Regions from separate parts of the Effusibacillus sp. SKA8 genome, predicted to be linked through region 1. Evidence: riboswitches for the same ligand, from Rfam matches in the RefSeq annotation. Region 1 holds a riboswitch; the other holds the start of a gene.
What was found. Region 1 has a riboswitch for magnesium ahead of corA (magnesium/cobalt transporter CorA). Riboswitches for the same ligand answer to the same signal wherever they lie in the genome.
Positions count from the first base shown of each region.

Region 2: it holds a riboswitch for magnesium, as region 1 does, so the genes downstream of both, AC4ED1_RS09140 (ABC transporter permease) here and corA (magnesium/cobalt transporter CorA) in region 1, are expected to answer to the same signal.

Region 1 covers NZ_JBZCSF010000004.1:86,995-95,280, forward strand. Annotated here, with positions in the region: gene acsA (acetate--CoA ligase) at 1-903, shown strand, start outside; M-box (ykoK) riboswitch at 978-1,147, shown strand; gene corA (magnesium/cobalt transporter CorA) at 1,275-2,246, shown strand; gene thmT (2-hydroxymuconate tautomerase) at 2,308-2,499, opposite strand; gene AC4ED1_RS05185 (DUF309 domain-containing protein) at 2,577-2,960, shown strand; gene AC4ED1_RS05190 (DUF485 domain-containing protein) at 3,315-3,674, shown strand; gene AC4ED1_RS05195 (solute symporter family protein) at 3,674-5,203, shown strand; gene cax (calcium/proton exchanger) at 5,383-6,429, shown strand; gene AC4ED1_RS05205 (FAD-dependent oxidoreductase) at 6,566-7,813, shown strand; gene AC4ED1_RS05210 (ferritin family protein) at 8,021-8,286, shown strand, end outside.
Region 2 covers NZ_JBZCSF010000009.1:71,982-80,267, forward strand. Annotated here, with positions in the region: gene AC4ED1_RS09125 (S-layer homology domain-containing protein) at 1-820, opposite strand, end outside; gene AC4ED1_RS09130 (DUF1427 family protein) at 987-1,154, opposite strand; gene AC4ED1_RS09135 (YwiB family protein) at 1,189-1,626, opposite strand; M-box (ykoK) riboswitch at 1,752-1,918, shown strand; gene AC4ED1_RS09140 (ABC transporter permease) at 2,090-3,817, shown strand; gene AC4ED1_RS09145 (ABC transporter ATP-binding protein) at 3,832-5,151, shown strand; gene AC4ED1_RS09150 (APC family permease) at 5,207-6,916, opposite strand; gene ftsW (putative lipid II flippase FtsW) at 7,063-8,217, opposite strand.

The sequences.
Region 1 (8,286 bases):
GGGGTGACAGTCGTTCTGCGGGGCGGCCGCTTTAAGCCGGAAGACTGGTATGACACCATAGAACGGTTTAAGGTGACCGTCTGGTTCTCCGCGCCGACCGCTTTCCGGATGCTGATGGCCGCGGGAGACGAAGTCGTGAAGCGATACGACCTTTCTTCCCTCCGCCATATCCTGTCCGCAGGAGAACCGCTGAATCCGGAAGTGTTCCGGTGGGGATTGCAAGCCTTTGGCCAACGGATCCATGACAACTGGTGGATGACGGAGACCGGGTCGACTTTGATCAGCAACTTCCCCTGTCTTCCGATCAAACCGGGTTCGATGGGCAAACCGATTCCCGGCGTCTACGCGACGATCGTCGACGACGAGGGGAACGAACTGCCGCCCAACCGTATGGGCAATCTTGCGATTCGCGCCGGTTGGCCCGGCATGATGCGTGCAATCTGGAATAACGAGGCAAAATACAAAGAGTACTTCCAGTTGAAAGGCTGGTATGTGTCCGGAGATTCCGCTTACAAAGACGAAGACGGGTATTTCTGGTTCCAGGGCCGCGTCGATGACGTGATCAACACATCGGGCGAGCGCGTCGGTCCGTTCGAAGTCGAAAGCCGCCTGGTCGAACATCCGGCGGTGGCTGAAGCGGGCGTCATCGGCAAACCGGATCCGGTTCGCGGCGAGATCATCAAAGCGTTCATCTCTCTCCGCGCGGGATATGAACCCAGCGAGGAATTGAAACAGGAGATCGCCCAGTTTGTAAAAACAGGCCTGGCGGCCCACGCGGCTCCGCGGGAAATCGAGTTCCGCGACAAGTTGCCGAAGACCCGTTCCGGCAAGATCATGCGCCGCGTCCTGAAAGCTTGGGAGTTGGGGCTGCCGACCGGTGACCTGTCGACGATGGAAGATTGAGGATATGCGATTGATGGAAGATCGAGTTGACTGATACCTTTGGCATGAATATAATTGAGGTGTATCAACCGCATAGGGTTCTTCGTTAGGTGAGGCTTCTGCATAGATCATACGCCACTACCCGGAAACGTCGAGAGACGCCAATGGGTCAACAGGTACTGCCGGCTTAAGGTTTTACCTAATGTGGCTGAACCTTCGGGTTCTAGCTATGTATGTGCTAAAGCTTGGACGAGTGGAGAAGGCGAATCGGAGCAATCCGACAATCTTTGGAATGCGCCATGTTGGATTCGGAGCCTTCATTTCTTTGAAGGCTCTTTTTGTTTTCTGCGCACGCTATGTCTGAAACAACCTTCGGAAGGGAGGTACCGATTGTGATCAAGACCTATTTTTACAACCACGAAGATGCGAAGATGTACCATGATGTCGACTTGCTGCGGAAAGCGGAACTGCTGCAGAACGAGAACAATCTGCTGTGGATCGACCTCTACAATTGTACGGTCGACGAACTGAAGTTTGTCGGTGCGATCTTCGATTTTCACCCGCTGGCGATAGAAGACTGTTTGCACGATTCGCCCCGTTCCAAGGTGGACAATTACGACGATTACTATTTCTTTGTCTTTCACGCGTTGCGCTACGATGAAGAGAGCGAGCGGGAAATCACGACCGAGGAGCTGAATGTGTTTCTCGGGAAAAACTATATCGTGACGGTTCACCAGAATCCGCTGCATTCCATCGGCCGGATTGCCGCCCGTTCTTTGCGGGAACCGCATTTTATGAACAAGGGGCCTGATTTTTTGCTGTATTCCATCGTTGACGGGATCACCGATGAATATTTTCCGATTATGGAACGGATTTCCACGCGGATTGACGAATTGGAAGACGAGATGTACGAACATCCCGCGCAGGAGATCACCGAGGAGTTTCTTGCGCTCAAACGCACGATCGTGCTGATTCGCCGGGTGATTCAACCGAAGAAACGGATCTTCGCCAATGTCGGCGGCCGTTACTCGTTTGACGTGCAGGAGGACAATGTGCCCTATTTTATTGACCTGGTGGACCATCTGGAGCGAATTTCTGACTCTCTTGAAGTGTTTCGCGATCTGGTGTCTGGCGCCATGGAGACATACTATTCCCTGGTCACCGCCAGGACCAACGATACGATCCGCATCCTGACGATCATCACGACGATTACCGCGACACTGACATCCGTCACCGGGTATTTCGGTATGAACGTGCCGCTGCCTCTGCAGGACCACTGGGTTTCGACGATTCTGGTGACCTTCTTGCTGGCGGGCATGACATTCGGGATGCTGAAATATTTCCGGCGAAAGAAATGGATCTAGAATCCGGGAAACAGATAAAAAGTAAGAACCCCCTGAAGAGGCGGGTTCTTTCCGATGGAGGCTATTGGTTTTCGTCGATTACGAGCTTGCCCGCTTTGCCGAAGGCGTCGCTTTTCAGATCTTCAAGGAAGACGTAGACGCGGTCTGCGGGCACTTCGCAAATCTCGCTTACCACTTTTGTCACTTCCGCGACGAGTCTGCGTTTTTGTTCCAGTGTGCGTCCTTCCCGCATTTCAATGGTGATAAACGGCATGATCCGTCCCTCCCGCCATGGTAATAAGTAAATTATGGCTTGTCCAGCACCAGATGTCAACGAAAGGAAAGATCGGTATGACGGATCCGATTCCCCGGGAGTTTCTCGAGTATATGCGATGCGTGAACGAAGAGGATTATTTTGCGGCGCATGAAGTTTTGGAGGATTTGTGGCACAGCGACCGCATCGATTTTTACAAAGGGATGATCCAGGTTGCCGTCGCGCTGTTTCACCTCCGCAACGGCAACATCAAGGGGGCGAGATACCTGTTGGAAAGGGCCAAGTTCTTGTTGGCGCCGTATCGTCCGGTGTTTCGAAGAATCAGTGTCGAACAGGTCCTCTCCTATATCGAGGACTGCTTGCAAAAACTTCCCGGCGTTGACGAAATGGAACGGGAAGAAGCGGAGAAACTGGGGATTAAAGGGATCCGGCTGCAACTGCTGGACGAAAGGTGTTGCTGACGGTTGTCCTGGCGGCGGGGGGTACCGCTGTAACATTTGGTACGGCGGGAAGGGGCTGCTGCATCCGCAACATATAAGGAAAAAACAGGAATAACTATAAATTGATATTAAACTCTCATCTTGGACTTGTTATAAGAAAAACCAGGCCAAATATCTGATTTTCAATTCAGAAAAATTTTAATTAATAGTTTGTCGTTTTTGTGAAAAAAAGATTGTTTGTTTTGTTCTCTCGTGATATACTAGTTCCGCAGATGGAATTATCTGAAGAGTTTGATAGAAAGGGGGATGGGCGGCTGCAGTTTTCTTTATTTAATAATAGAAAGAAAAGACCACAAGTAGAAATGGGGGAGAAACATGCAAACAAATTTCAATTCGGGTGTAAACGCTTCCACAAGCAATGCACGCACGAAGAATGAGTGGGACAGAATTGCGGAATCTGCCGAATTTAAGCAGATGGTCAGCAAGAAAAAAGCGTTTCTGGTACCTGCGACGGTCTTTTTCATGGTTTATTACTTTGCGCTCCCTACCTTGGCAGGTTATTTCAAGCCGTTAATGGCGGCGAAGGTCACTGACTCCATGAACTTCGGATATTTGTTCGCATTGTCCGAATTTGTGATGGCTTGGGGATTGGCTCATCTTTATATGAAAAAGGCGAACGAGTTTGATGCGACAGCCTCCGAAATGCGGAAATTTATTAAGGGAGGGAGCCAGTAATGTCTGCTGCAAAATTCGGTGTATTTAACCCGTTGGCATTTACGCTTTTCCTTGGCATCGTCGCGATTACGTTGATCATTACCTACTGGGCGGCAAAACGCACCCACACCACCAGCGAATTTTATGCGGCGGGCAGTTCCATCAAAGGTTGGCAAAACGGGGTTGCGATTGCAGGCGACTATATGAGCGCCGCCTCCTTCCTCGGAATTGCCGGATTGATTGCGTTGTCCGGCTATGACGGATTCATGTACTCGGTGGGCTGGCTGGTTGCTTATTTGACGGTTCTTTTGCTGGTGGCGGAACCGCTGCGGAATACCGGAAAATATACGATGGCTGACGTGTTGGCGTCCCGTCTGAACGAGAAGCCTGTACGCTCCGTTGCCGCTTTATCGACAATCGTTATTTCCACTTTCTACATGATCGCCCAAATGGTCGGTGCGGGCGGCCTGATTAAGCTGCTGCTCGGCATCGATTACAACTATGCGATCATCGGTGTCGGCATACTCATGATCCTGTATGTGGTGTTTGGCGGCATGCTGGCGACCACCTGGGTGCAGATCACCAAAGCGGTTTTGCTGATGGGCGGTACGATTGTGCTGTCGATCATGGTTCTTGCCAAGTTCAACTTCAATGTCGGCGACATGTTCGACAAGGCGGCTTCCATGTACGGCCAGAAGTTCCTGGAGCCCGGCCTCAAGTTTACCAATCCGCTTGACCAGATTTCGCTCGGCCTTGCGCTGGTCCTCGGGACGGCCGGCCTGCCGCATATCCTGATCCGTTTCTATACGGTGCCGAATGCGGTGGAAGCGCGGAAGTCCGTGGTGTGGGCGATGTGGATCATCGGCTTGTTCTACGTGATGACGACATTCCTCGGATTTGGCGCGGCAACCCTCGTAGGGAAAGACGCGATTGTCAAAGTTGACAAGGCGGGCAACATGGCGGCTCCGATGCTGGCGCAGGCTTTGGGCGGCGACTTCATGTTTGCCTTCATTGCGGCGGTTGCCTTCGCAACAATTCTCGCCGTGGTTGCCGGGTTGACGATTGCGGCCTCTTCCGCCTTTGCCCATGACTTCTATACGAACGTGGTCCGCGGCGGCAAGGCAACCGAGCAGGAACAAATTAAAGTGGCCCGGATCACCTCGTTTGCGGTTGGTATATTGGCAATCATCATCGGTATCGCTTCCAAAGGGATGAACGTCGCGTACATGGTGGCGCTTGCATTCGCGGTGGCCTCCAGCGCAAACCTGCCGGTGATCGTGCTGACCGTCTTCTGGAAACGGTTCACCACAGCCGGAGCGGTTGCCGGGATGCTGGTCGGTCTTGCTTCCGCCTTGCTGTTCACCTTTATCGGCCAGGGCGTGATGGGCAAGGAAGCGATCTTCCCGCTCCAAAACCCGGGAATTGTCTCCATCCCGCTCGGATTCCTGGCTGCTATCGTCACTTCGCTTGTGACCAAAGACCAGAAAGCGGAAGAAAAATTCAGCGAGATTTATGTCCGTGCGAATACCGGGTACGGCTTGGACAAATAAGTAAGGTATATTGCAAGCGACAGAGCCGCTGGCACCTGCGGGAGCCAGCGGTTTTTATATTTCCATCCGATATGCACTTCTTGTGTTTTGCCGTCGTGTTTTCGGCGTGATATATTTCTGCTAAAATCCGGTATGGGGAAACATGACCTATGGATATCCGGGACGATTGGGGATGAAGTATGGTGAAGCGCATTCTTTTCATTCTGTTGCTCATTTTTTTGCCGTTAACGGTGATCGGCAATTTTTTGCATTTCGATGAAGTGCTGTTGTTTGCGTTGGCCGCCGTCACGATCATACCGCTGGCGGGCATCATGGGCAGGGCGACGGAAAGCATCGCGGTACATAGCGGTCCGCGCATCGGCGGGCTTTTGAACGCGACCTTCGGCAACGCGGTGGAGTTAATCATCGCTTTTCTTGCGCTGCGGCAAGGATTGACGCAAGTGGTGCAGGCGTCAATCACCGGCTCGATCATCGGGAACCTGCTGCTGGTGGCGGGACTCAGTTTCCTCGTCGGCGGCATTAAGTATCCGATCCAGAAATTCAACTCTTCCGTTGCCCGCACCAACTCCGCGATGATGATGCTGGGGGTGGTCATTGCGCTGATCATTCCGGCGATTTTTACCATGCAGAACGAACATATTGCAGACAACCTAAGCATCGGCGTGGCAGCCGTTTCTTTGGCGCTGTATCTGCTGGGGCTGTATTTTGCGTTGTTCACGCATAAACATGTGTTTCATTACACCGAGGACATGGAGGAAGAAGAAGCCGAATGGTCGCTTGGGAAAGCGACCGCCATCCTCGCTTTGGCGACCTTGGCGGTCGCTTACGTGTCGGAGACGCTGGTGCACACCATTGAGACGGTTTCCCATGCCCTGGGATGGTCTGAAGTGTTTATCGGAGTGATTATCGTCGCGATTATTGGGAACGCGGCGGAACACAGTTCGGCGATTCTCATGGCCTGGAAAAACCGGATGGATCTGTCGATGGAAATCGCGGTCGGAAGTTCGCTCCAAATCGCGATGTTTGTCACGCCGGTGCTGGTGTTTGCGGGATGGCTGATCGGAAAGCCGCTGCCGCTGGTGTTTACGTGGCCGGAGATTGCGGCGATGACATTGGCCGTTTTTATGACGGCGTTCCTTGCCAATGACGGGGAATCGAATTGGCTGGAAGGAGCGATGGCTTTGGGAGCCTACGTGATTTTTGGGATAGGATTTTATTTCCTGTAAGCCGGATTACAATGAAAAACGAAAAGATTGACAGGGTTATGGGTTAAATGTAGAGTTAATATAAAATTAGAATATATAAAATAAGAGAGCTAGGTTACGGGTAATATAAACCAGCCCAAAAGGGAGGAAAGCAAGGATGAAGAAAGCGATTGTGTATTCAAGCACCGGTTGCCCTTACTGCGAGAAAATCAAAAAAGATCTTGCGAATTGGGGGATCGCATACGAAGAGCGAAACGTTACGGAAAATCCCGGCTATTTTAATGATTTGCATGAAAAGGGGATCTTCTCGACGCCTGTGACCTTTATTGACGGAGAAGCGTTTATCGGATACCGGCCGAACAAGATGAAGGATTATCTCGGCATTCGGGAAGAAACGGCCGACAAGGCAAACGAGCCGGAGCGGGACGCTTCCGAAATTTTCTCCGCCCCTTCCGGTGAGATTTTTAAAGAAGTGTACGATCTGGCGATTATCGGCGCCGGGCCGGCGGGTGCGTCGGCGGCGGTGTACGCGGCGCGGGGCCGCATGAAAACGATCGTGCTCGACAAAGCGCCGGGGGCGGGCGCACTTGCCATCACCCACAAAATCGCCAATTATCCGGGGGTCAACGAGGAATTGACAGGGCTTGCGCTGGTCGACCGGATTCGTCGGCAAGCGAAAGGGTTTGGCGCGACTTTTGTGCGGACGTCCGTTCTTTCCGCCGATCTGAAGGGTGACATGAAAGAACTGAAAACGCCGGAAGGGGTCGTGCAAGCGAAAACGGTCTTTATCGCGGTGGGAGCGCGCGGCAACAACAAGAAACTGAAAGGCGAAGAAGAGTTTACCGGCCGCGGCGTCAGTTACTGTTCGACTTGCGACGGGGCGTTTTTCCGGGACCGGATCGTCGGGGTTTCCGGCGATAACGAGGAGGCGCTGACGGAAGCGATCGCCCTTGCCAAATTTGCGAAACACGTGTATTTCTTCATTCCGGCAAAGAAACTGCAAGGTGAAGCGGACATCAGGGCGGCGGAATCTTGCAACAACATCGAAGTGCTCTGGCAGCACCGCGTGCGTGAAGTGGTGGGAACCGACAAGTTCGAAGGGGTTCTGGTGCAAAAGCCGGACGGCGAACAAGTAACTTATGAGTTGGACGGCGTGTTCTTTTACATGGCGGGGAACAAGCCGAACACCGAGTTCCTCGGCGACGAGATCAAGCGGGACACCGACGGCTATATTGAAGTGAACGAGTTCTTGCAGACGAATATCGAGGGAGTGTTTGCGGGCGGCGACGCGCGGCGGACACCGGTAAAACAGGCGGTTGTAGCGGCTGCGGACGGTGCGATTGCCGCGATGGGAGCGGATGCTTACGTCAACAGACGCGGCAAGTTGATCCCGCAGTACAGCTAATCTCGATCCAGTTTTCAGCCGAGTGATCTCGGCTTTTTTTGTCTCCTTCGTTTTATGGTGGCAAATTGACAGCAAAAAATGACAGAAAGTTCAAAAAAATTAGTGGAAATTGGCAGTGTCAGACGGCTGAAAGATGTTGGTATAATTTTATTGTGAAAACGCTATCAATATTGAATTTATTGAATTTTTGATTTGGAGGTGTTGTCCATGAGTCAGGTAAAAGCCCTGACGCCGGTTCGCGAAAGACCGTGGGATTGGGTTACCAAAAACGAATATGAAGAGGTAACCGTACGCATGCAGCCGTATATTCACGGCCATTACCGCCACAAGTTCGACACGCGGGACTATGACATTTACGATCCCCGCTACACGCGGGTACGCAGTTCGGATTGGGATGCGTTCCGCGACCCAAAGAAATTGTGGTATTCGACCTACACCGTCAACCGGAAGAAAATGTCGGACGAGGTCAATAC
Region 2 (8,286 bases), on a different contig from region 1:
CAACACCCTTTGTGGCGTCAATCGCCGGCAACGCTCCCGGACCGAAGGAGGGTTCCCAGGGCCCGTACAGCAGTTGAAGCTGATGATTCTCATAGGCATACGGCTTGTAAACCCTTTGATATTGAAGCTGCAGATTCAACGCGTTCCGATAAATTTCCTTCGCTTGAGCTTCCGTTACGGACGCTTTTATATCCGGAAACGTTACATTGTCGGACCAGTTAAAGGAATAGCCGCGAAGTTCCCCTTTTCCGTTCACACGGATCGAAATTCCATCGCTCGGATACGGGACGCCGTTGGCTATCCGTTCAAAGCGGAACATTTGCATCGTGTTCTGCGGACCGTAGGGACCATACAGAACCGGGTCCTGAACGGCCGCCTCCTTCACTTGATTTACCTTGTCCGGCGCAAACCGCCTCAGGTATTCGAGGGCTTTCACTCTCGCTTCTTCGCGGGAAATCGCGTTTTCCAAGGTGGAATCTTCGCGTTGGTTAAAATCGTAGTTGAGCAGCGTCCCGTTGTCCGCATCCACTACCAGATTGATATTGCCGTAATCGTAACGGTCTTCCTTGGCGAAATTGATCATCCAGACACTGCCCCGTCCAAAGGGACTCTGGCCGTCTTTCGCGTCATGAAAGGATGCGCTGCGCAGCTTGTAGCCTTCCGGAATCGCAATGTACTTCCTGGCAATTTCGATTGCCTGGTCTTGTGTGATCGACGATGTTGCGGCGGACGGCGCGTCCGCGAGAACCGCATAGGGCACCGACGTGAAAAGCATCCCCACTGCAAGCGCAACCGCGGTGGTGCGTTTCAACTGTCTCATACCGATCCTCCCCGAAACCTTTTCTGATTATCCTAAATTTTCCAAAAAGTAGTATTCTATCTTTTTCCAATGCTATAGACGATAAAACATCGGGAAAAGTTACAGTTTTTCAAAAAAATTTTGCCGGGAGGCAAGGCGGATGAAAGGAGTACAACTCAGTCGGCTGCTATTGCCACAGTCGGCTGAGCCAGGAAAATACGATCCCTCCGAGCCAAATCCCGATAATGCCGAGAACTCCGGAAAAAACGGGCGGCGCCGGAAGCGGGAGTTTCATCGCGGAAAAAAGAAAGCCCACAATCAATCCGGTTAAGAACGACAAGACCCAGACGCGCATATCCAAAAAGAAACCCCCTTTCCATCAATATCATCTACTCCATCGGTACTTGACCGGCAGGGTGGATTTGCAGTTCCACTTCCATGCGGCTGACCGCACCGGCCATATCCATCTTGTACGCAAGCCGCAAACGACCGCCCTTTATGGAAAGATCATGTTCCAGGCGGTATGTGTCAATTTCAACGGGAAGAGTCCCGTGCGCGGTCACCAGTGTGGCGCTGTCTGCCGTACCCGTTTTGAACAGCACCCGCATTCCCGTTGCTCCCTGACGAATCAACAAAGCCTGCAGCGGCTCGATTTTCCATACGGTTTGCGTCCCTGTTCCGCCGTCTTCGCCGGTCTCCCGATAAGTCAGATACAGGGCGCTCTCTTTCCGGTACAGATACCCTTTTTCCCGAGATGTAAACGACTGTGCCGCACCGTCCACGACCTGCCTGGTATGAATCCGGATGCGTACCGGGATCTTCTCCATGCGACCACCCCCGCCTTTTACTGTAGCAGAAATGGGAAGACCTGCATAATTGCGCCGTGTCAACCATCTTGACTTATCCGCCGAGATTTGCAAAGATTAGGAATAGAGAATTGCCTTAGAATCAGAAAAATCCTCGTTAGGCGAGGCTACTGTACAAACACATGCCACTGCCCGGAAACGTCGAAAGACGCCAATGGGTTGAACAGGTATTGCCGGATTAAGGCTTTATCTAATGTGGCTGAGAAAAATTCTCTACGTTGTACAGTGCTAAAGCTCAACCAGGGGGATTTTGGTTATTTGCAATTGAAAAAATTGCAGATGCATACCCCCTGTTTAAAACAGGGGGTTTTATATTGTGGCAGGGGAGGACTTGACATGGATGATGCGCGAAGTAGAACGCTGCGGATAATGCGTAAAACTAGGTACAAGATAGAATTTAGCAGGAATGAAGGGAAAGATCCGCATGATGATGAATCGATTTGGTTTTTTGAAAGGAAGAAAATTCGGATGGATTGATTTGTTCGTCACTCTTTTTGTGTTTGCGCTTTTATACGGGATTATGGATATAGGCGCGGGGATGCGGGTTCCTTTTTCACAGGCAAACCAGCCGCAAATTGATTTAAATCCGGTTTATCTCCCCTATTACGCGGGGCGTTCGCTGATCCGAATGTTTCTTGCTTTTCTTGCTTCCTTACTTTTCACCTTTATTTACGGGCGAATTGCCGCCACAAACCGGATGGCTGAAAAAATTATGATCCCTGTCATTGATATTCTCCAGTCGGTGCCGGTGCTCGGGTTCCTTTCCGCCACCATCACATTTTTTATCTCGCTGTTTCCCGGCAGTCTTATGGGAGTCGAATTGGCTTCCGTTTTTGCAATCTTTACGGGACAGGTTTGGAACATGACCTTTAGTTTTTATAATTCCCTGACAACCATTCCCCGCGACTTACAAGAAACATCACAGGTTTTTCGGTTAAATGGGTGGTCCCGTTTTAAAAAGCTGGAAATTCCTTTTTCGATGATCGGATTGGTCTGGAACAGCATGATGTCCTTCGGCGGCGGTTGGTTCTTTCTTTCCGTCAGCGAAGCCATTACCGTTCTGGGAACCAATGTCAGACTTCCCGGTCTTGGCTCTTATATGGCGACAGCAGTGGATCAGGGAAACGTGCAAGCTCTCATATACTCGATTCTGGCGATGATCCTTACGATTGTATTGGTGGATCAATTATTCTGGAGACCGCTTATCGCTTGGTCCGATAAATTCAAGGTGGAACTTACGGAAGCAAACGAAAGGCCGACATCTGCCGTATTGAAGATCTTACAGCGCTCGGCGGTCGTTCACCTGTTTGTCAGGTACACTTTCACTCCCGTTTGGAGGATGATCGATCATTTTCTGAATCGGGTTTCGGCTGCAAAGGAAAAAAGGACTGCAAGCGCAAGGAACGTACGTTTGGCAATTCAGCTTGTGATTTTATTGGCGGTTCTATTATTTCTGGCCCGGTATGTCTATCAGGGATTTTTGGAGGTGCGGCAGCTCGGTTATGCCGAGATGTTGCATGTGATTTGGCTCGGGTTTTTGACACTGTTGCGGGTTGTGGTGGCCATTGTCCTGGGCGGGCTTTGGACAATTCCGCTGGGGGTAAAAATCGGATTCAATTCGCGTTTAGCGCAGATTGCCCAGCCCCTGGTCCAAATCGCATCTTCCTTTCCGGCCAACATGCTGTTTCCGCTGGTTACAATGATTTACTTAAAGTTCAACGTGAATTTCGAAATTGGCGCCGTTCCCCTGATGATGTTGGGAACCCAATGGTATCTCTTATTTAATGTGATCGCAGGTGCTATGGCAATTCCGACGGACCTGCGGGAAACCAGCGACATATTTGGGCTGACCACTTGGGAAAAGTGGAAAAAACTCATTCTGCCCGGCATTTTTCCTTATCTTGTTACCGGCGGCTTAACGGCGATGGGGGGCGCGTGGAATGCAAGCATCGTATCGGAAATTGTCACATGGAAACAAAACACGCTGGCTGCCACCGGGCTTGGCGCTTACATTGCGCAAGCCACCAACGATGGAAATTGGGCGGCGATTATCTGGGGAATTTTCGTAATGTCTTCGTTTGTTGTCCTGATTAACCGGCTTTTGTGGAAAAGGCTCTACAAACTCGCTGAAGTCAAGTACCACATTGAATAGGAGGGGTGTAAGCCGTGAAAAAAGAGCAGATCATCGAATTAGTCGGCATCACCAAAAAATACGAATTCGGCGAAACAGTTGTTACCGTATTGGATCATATAAACTTACAGATAGGCGAAGGGGAATTTGTGGCAATCTTGGGCCCTTCCGGTTCTGGAAAATCCACATTGCTCCGCATCATAGCCGGTTTGGTTTCCCCGTCAGAAGGAAAAGTTCATTATCTTGGAAAGGGCATCATCGGCGTCAATCCGGGTGTCAGCATGGTTTTTCAATCGTTTGCCCTATTCCCGTGGCTGACGGTTCTTGAAAACGTGAAGCTCGGTCTGCAAAAAACCGATTTGACGGATCAGGAAAAACGGGAAAAGGCCATCCGGATGATCGATATGCTGGGATTGGACGGGTTTGAAAGTGCTTACCCGAAGGAACTGTCCGGAGGGATGCGGCAAAGAGTGGGAATTGGAAGGGCTCTTGTGTCCGAACCGGACGTACTCCTGATGGATGAACCGTTTTCCGCGCTTGATGTGTTGACCGCCGAAAATTTGCGCCGTGATATTCTCGAACTGTGGCTTGAAAAAAAGATCCCCACAAAATCGATCGTGATGGTTACACATGGGATTGAAGAAGCGGTTTATATGGCGGATAGGGCTGTTGTCTTGTCCCGTGATCCTGCAAGGATCATTGCGGATGTTCCAATTCCTCTCCCCCACTGGAGAGAAAAAAAAGATCCAGTGTTTGAAAACCTGGTCGACGATATCTATTCCTTGCTGACAGGGTATAAAGAGAATCCGAAAATGTTTTCGAAGGATCAGGAAACAACAGGTAAAAATATCAAAGCAATTCCCGATGTTCCGGCGGGTGCAATGACCGGGTTCATTGAACTGCTTGACGACCTTGGTGAAAAATCCGACCTGTATAAACTGGCAGACCAACTCAGCCTCAATCTCGAAGATTTTCTCCCCATTGTTGAATCCGCGTCATTGCTTGAATTTGTGCGCGTTCAAGAAGGAGACATTGAATTGACCCCTCTGGGAAAAACGTACGCAGAAGCGACGGTTTTAGAACGAAAAGATATTTTTAAACAACAGGTCTTAAAAAATGTTCCCATTATGGAACGAATCATCTGGATCTTGCAATCAAAAAAGAACAACCGAATGCCGCGTGATTTCTTCAGTGAAATCTTCCGCAAACATTTTGGCGACGAAGAAGGGGAAAAACAGCTTGACACCTGCATTGGATGGGCGCGCCAGGCGGAATTGTTCGCATACGACGAGCACTCCAAGTTGTTGTTCTTGGAAAAAGAAGAAGCAGATAAGGGTAAGCAAGAGACGCATTGACCCCTCCCATTGAAAATGCCTTCTGATGCTACAGAAGGCATTTTTATGCTTTACTTTACTCATGCAAGTGATAAGGCATTGTCGCAATCACCACATCCTTACGGGCCAACAGTCTTGAACGGATGCGAAAAGCCGATTGGTTGTGCAGGATGCGCTGCCAGAACTTCCTGGGCACAAACTGCGGCAGCAGCACCATGACCGTCTCCTTTTCGCGGACCCGTTTGTCGATTCTGTCGATAAATTCCTCAAGCGGTCCCACGATGGAACGATAACGGGATACGAAGGTCACAAGCCGGACACCCGGATTCCATTTTTTCCATTTTTGCTCCATTCGATCTGCATCTTCCTCAGAAAATGCCACGTAAAAAGCCACCACATTTGGCGTAAGGACTTTGGCGTACGCGATGGTGGAAGCGACCACCCGGTGGATTCCCGCAACCGGCACGATGATGATCGCTCCCTTTTGCGGCAGGGGTTCGGACAAATCGAGGCGCAGTTGATCCGCAACCGCGTCATAATGCCGGTGAATGTTCGCAATCGTCCAGACGAAGATCGGCGTCACCACAATGACAATCCAAGCGCCTTCCGCAAACTTGGTGACGCAAAAAATGACCAGGACGACAAACGTCACCGCAGCCCCGATGCCATTGATCACCGCGCGCCGCCGCCAACCCTTTTTCCGTTCCCGCAGCCACTTCCGGACAAGACCACTCTGCGCCAACGTGAATGACAAAAAGACCCCGATTGCATAAAGCGGAATCAGAGCGTCCGTCTTCCCTTCAAATACGACAAGCAAAAGGCTCGCTAAGATACCCAAAGTGACAATCCCATAATTGTATGCCAAACGATCCCCCCGATTGGCAAACATGCGGGGAAAGTTTTTGTCCTGCGCCATAATCGACGCAAGAATCGGAAACCCGTTGAAACTCGTGTTGGCAGCTAATGTCAAGATCAGCATAGTGGCAATTTGTGTAACATAATAAATCCCGCCCCGACCAAACGAGTTTTCGGTCACCATTGACAATACGGAGGTGTTTCCGGTGGGATCGGGGGTCACACCGTAAGCTAACGCCAAAATGGTTACCCCGCCAAAAATCACCGCCAACAAAAGACCTAATAAAACTTGCGTCAATTTTGCATTGCGCTGGGCGGGAGCCCGGAAATGCGGCACCGCGTTTGAAATCGCTTCAATTCCGGTGACTGCCGAACAGCCGGAGGAAAAAGCTTTTAATAAAACGAACATTGTGAACCCCGCAGGAATCGTCGTGGGAAAGGCGACCGATTGTCTGACATGTCCGGAACCGGTTAGTAAATCAAAGGCGCCTTTGCCGATTAACAGCAACATACAGCCAATGAACAAATAAGTGGGAAAGGCAAACACCGTACCCGATTCTGATGTCCCCCTTAAATTCATTAACACCATGATCCATACAAGAGCGAGCGAAATCGGTATAATGTAGGGTATCGTTAGCGGAAATGCGGACGTAATTGCCTGTACTCCCGCAGATACGGAAACGGCTACTGTTAAAGTATAGTCTATTAGCAGCGAAACACCCGCAAGCCGTCCCCACATCATTCCCAAATTCTCCTTGGCTACCATGTAAGCGCCCCCGCCCTGGGGGTATGTGTCAATTACCTGTCGGTAACTGACGATCAGGATTCCAATCAGAATCATGATTGCAACCGCGACCGGCAAGGAAAACGAGAATGCAACCGCTCCAACGGTGGCCAATTCAAGCAGGATTTGCTCCGTTCCATATGCCACGGAAGAAAGGGCATCCGACTTCACCCCTCTGCCAGATCTCTCGACGACATTTAATACACAGATATACTTCCCATCCGTCAAGCACAATAACAAGAAATTATCAATAACAGGCGCATATCCTGGGATTTGCGGGAATTCTCCATCCGTCAAAATCTGGAAATCCAGCCGGATTCCACTCTTTTTCCCGGGTACGGAGTCCGCTCCTCAATCGTATACCGTGAAAGATTCAAAAGTACTCCCAGTGCGGTCAGTTTGATTATCAGCGCACTGCCGCCATAGGAAATAAGCGGCAGCGGGATGCCAATCACCGGCAGCAGATCGCTCACCATCCCGATATTGGCCAGCACGGCAAATCCGATCATCGCCGTAACACCAGCCGCGACCAGCGCACCGAAACGGTCGGGCAAAAGGGAGACGATCCGGGTTGCCCGCCAGATTAAAACCGCAAACAATCCAATCAACAGGATCCCGCCAATGGTGCCCCATTCTTCCGACAGAATGGCAAAAATAAAATCGGTGTGCGGCTCGGGGAGATAAAGAAATTTTTCGATGCTCCGCCCCAGCCCCAAGCCCGTCCAGCCGCCGGAGGAGAGGGCGTACAGGGAGTTTGCCTGTTGAAAGCCGAAATCCTGCATGTGCTCCGGCGAGAACGGATCCAGAAAAGCGAAAATCCGCTCCCTCCGGTAATCCGACAAGAAGATGAAAGCAAAGGCCAATAGACCGGCCGGTACGAGAAGTTTGCCCAAGTGCCGCAGCGGAGTGCCTGCGACAAACAGGATCGCCAACGCGCTGCCCGCCAACAGGGAGGCCGCGTCCATGCCCGGTTCGATCATCACAAGCCCCGCAAACAGAGCGGTGATCACAACCGGCGGCACAACCCCTTTTTTAAAATCGTGAAGAACATTCTGTTTTTTTGTAAGAAAGTGGGATATGTACAAGAGAACGGTAAACGTTGCCAGTTCGGACGGTTGGAAGGATATCGGCCCCAGATAAATCCAGCGATGCGCACCTTTGACACCGGGGAAAAAGAAGACCAGCAGCAAGCTGATCAGTGAAAAGGGAACCAGCAGTTTCAGGACATTCCGCCATTTCCAGTAAGGCACGTTCATGGCGATGGCCATGGCAGCCAGTCCCAGCACGGTCCATACGCACTGCCGGACAAAAAAGTACTGCGGGGACTTTCCCATCTCCTGGTAAGCCCAAATGATGCTGGCGCTGTAAATGTTCAGCAAACCGATGCAGACAAGCAAGAGAATGACGATAAGCAAAATAAAATCCGGACGGTGGCGGGTAAGTTTCATAAAGTTCCTCCCATTGGCCCGCAAACAGGAAACTCGGCCAAGCAATTCACCATAGAATAACTGGACGGC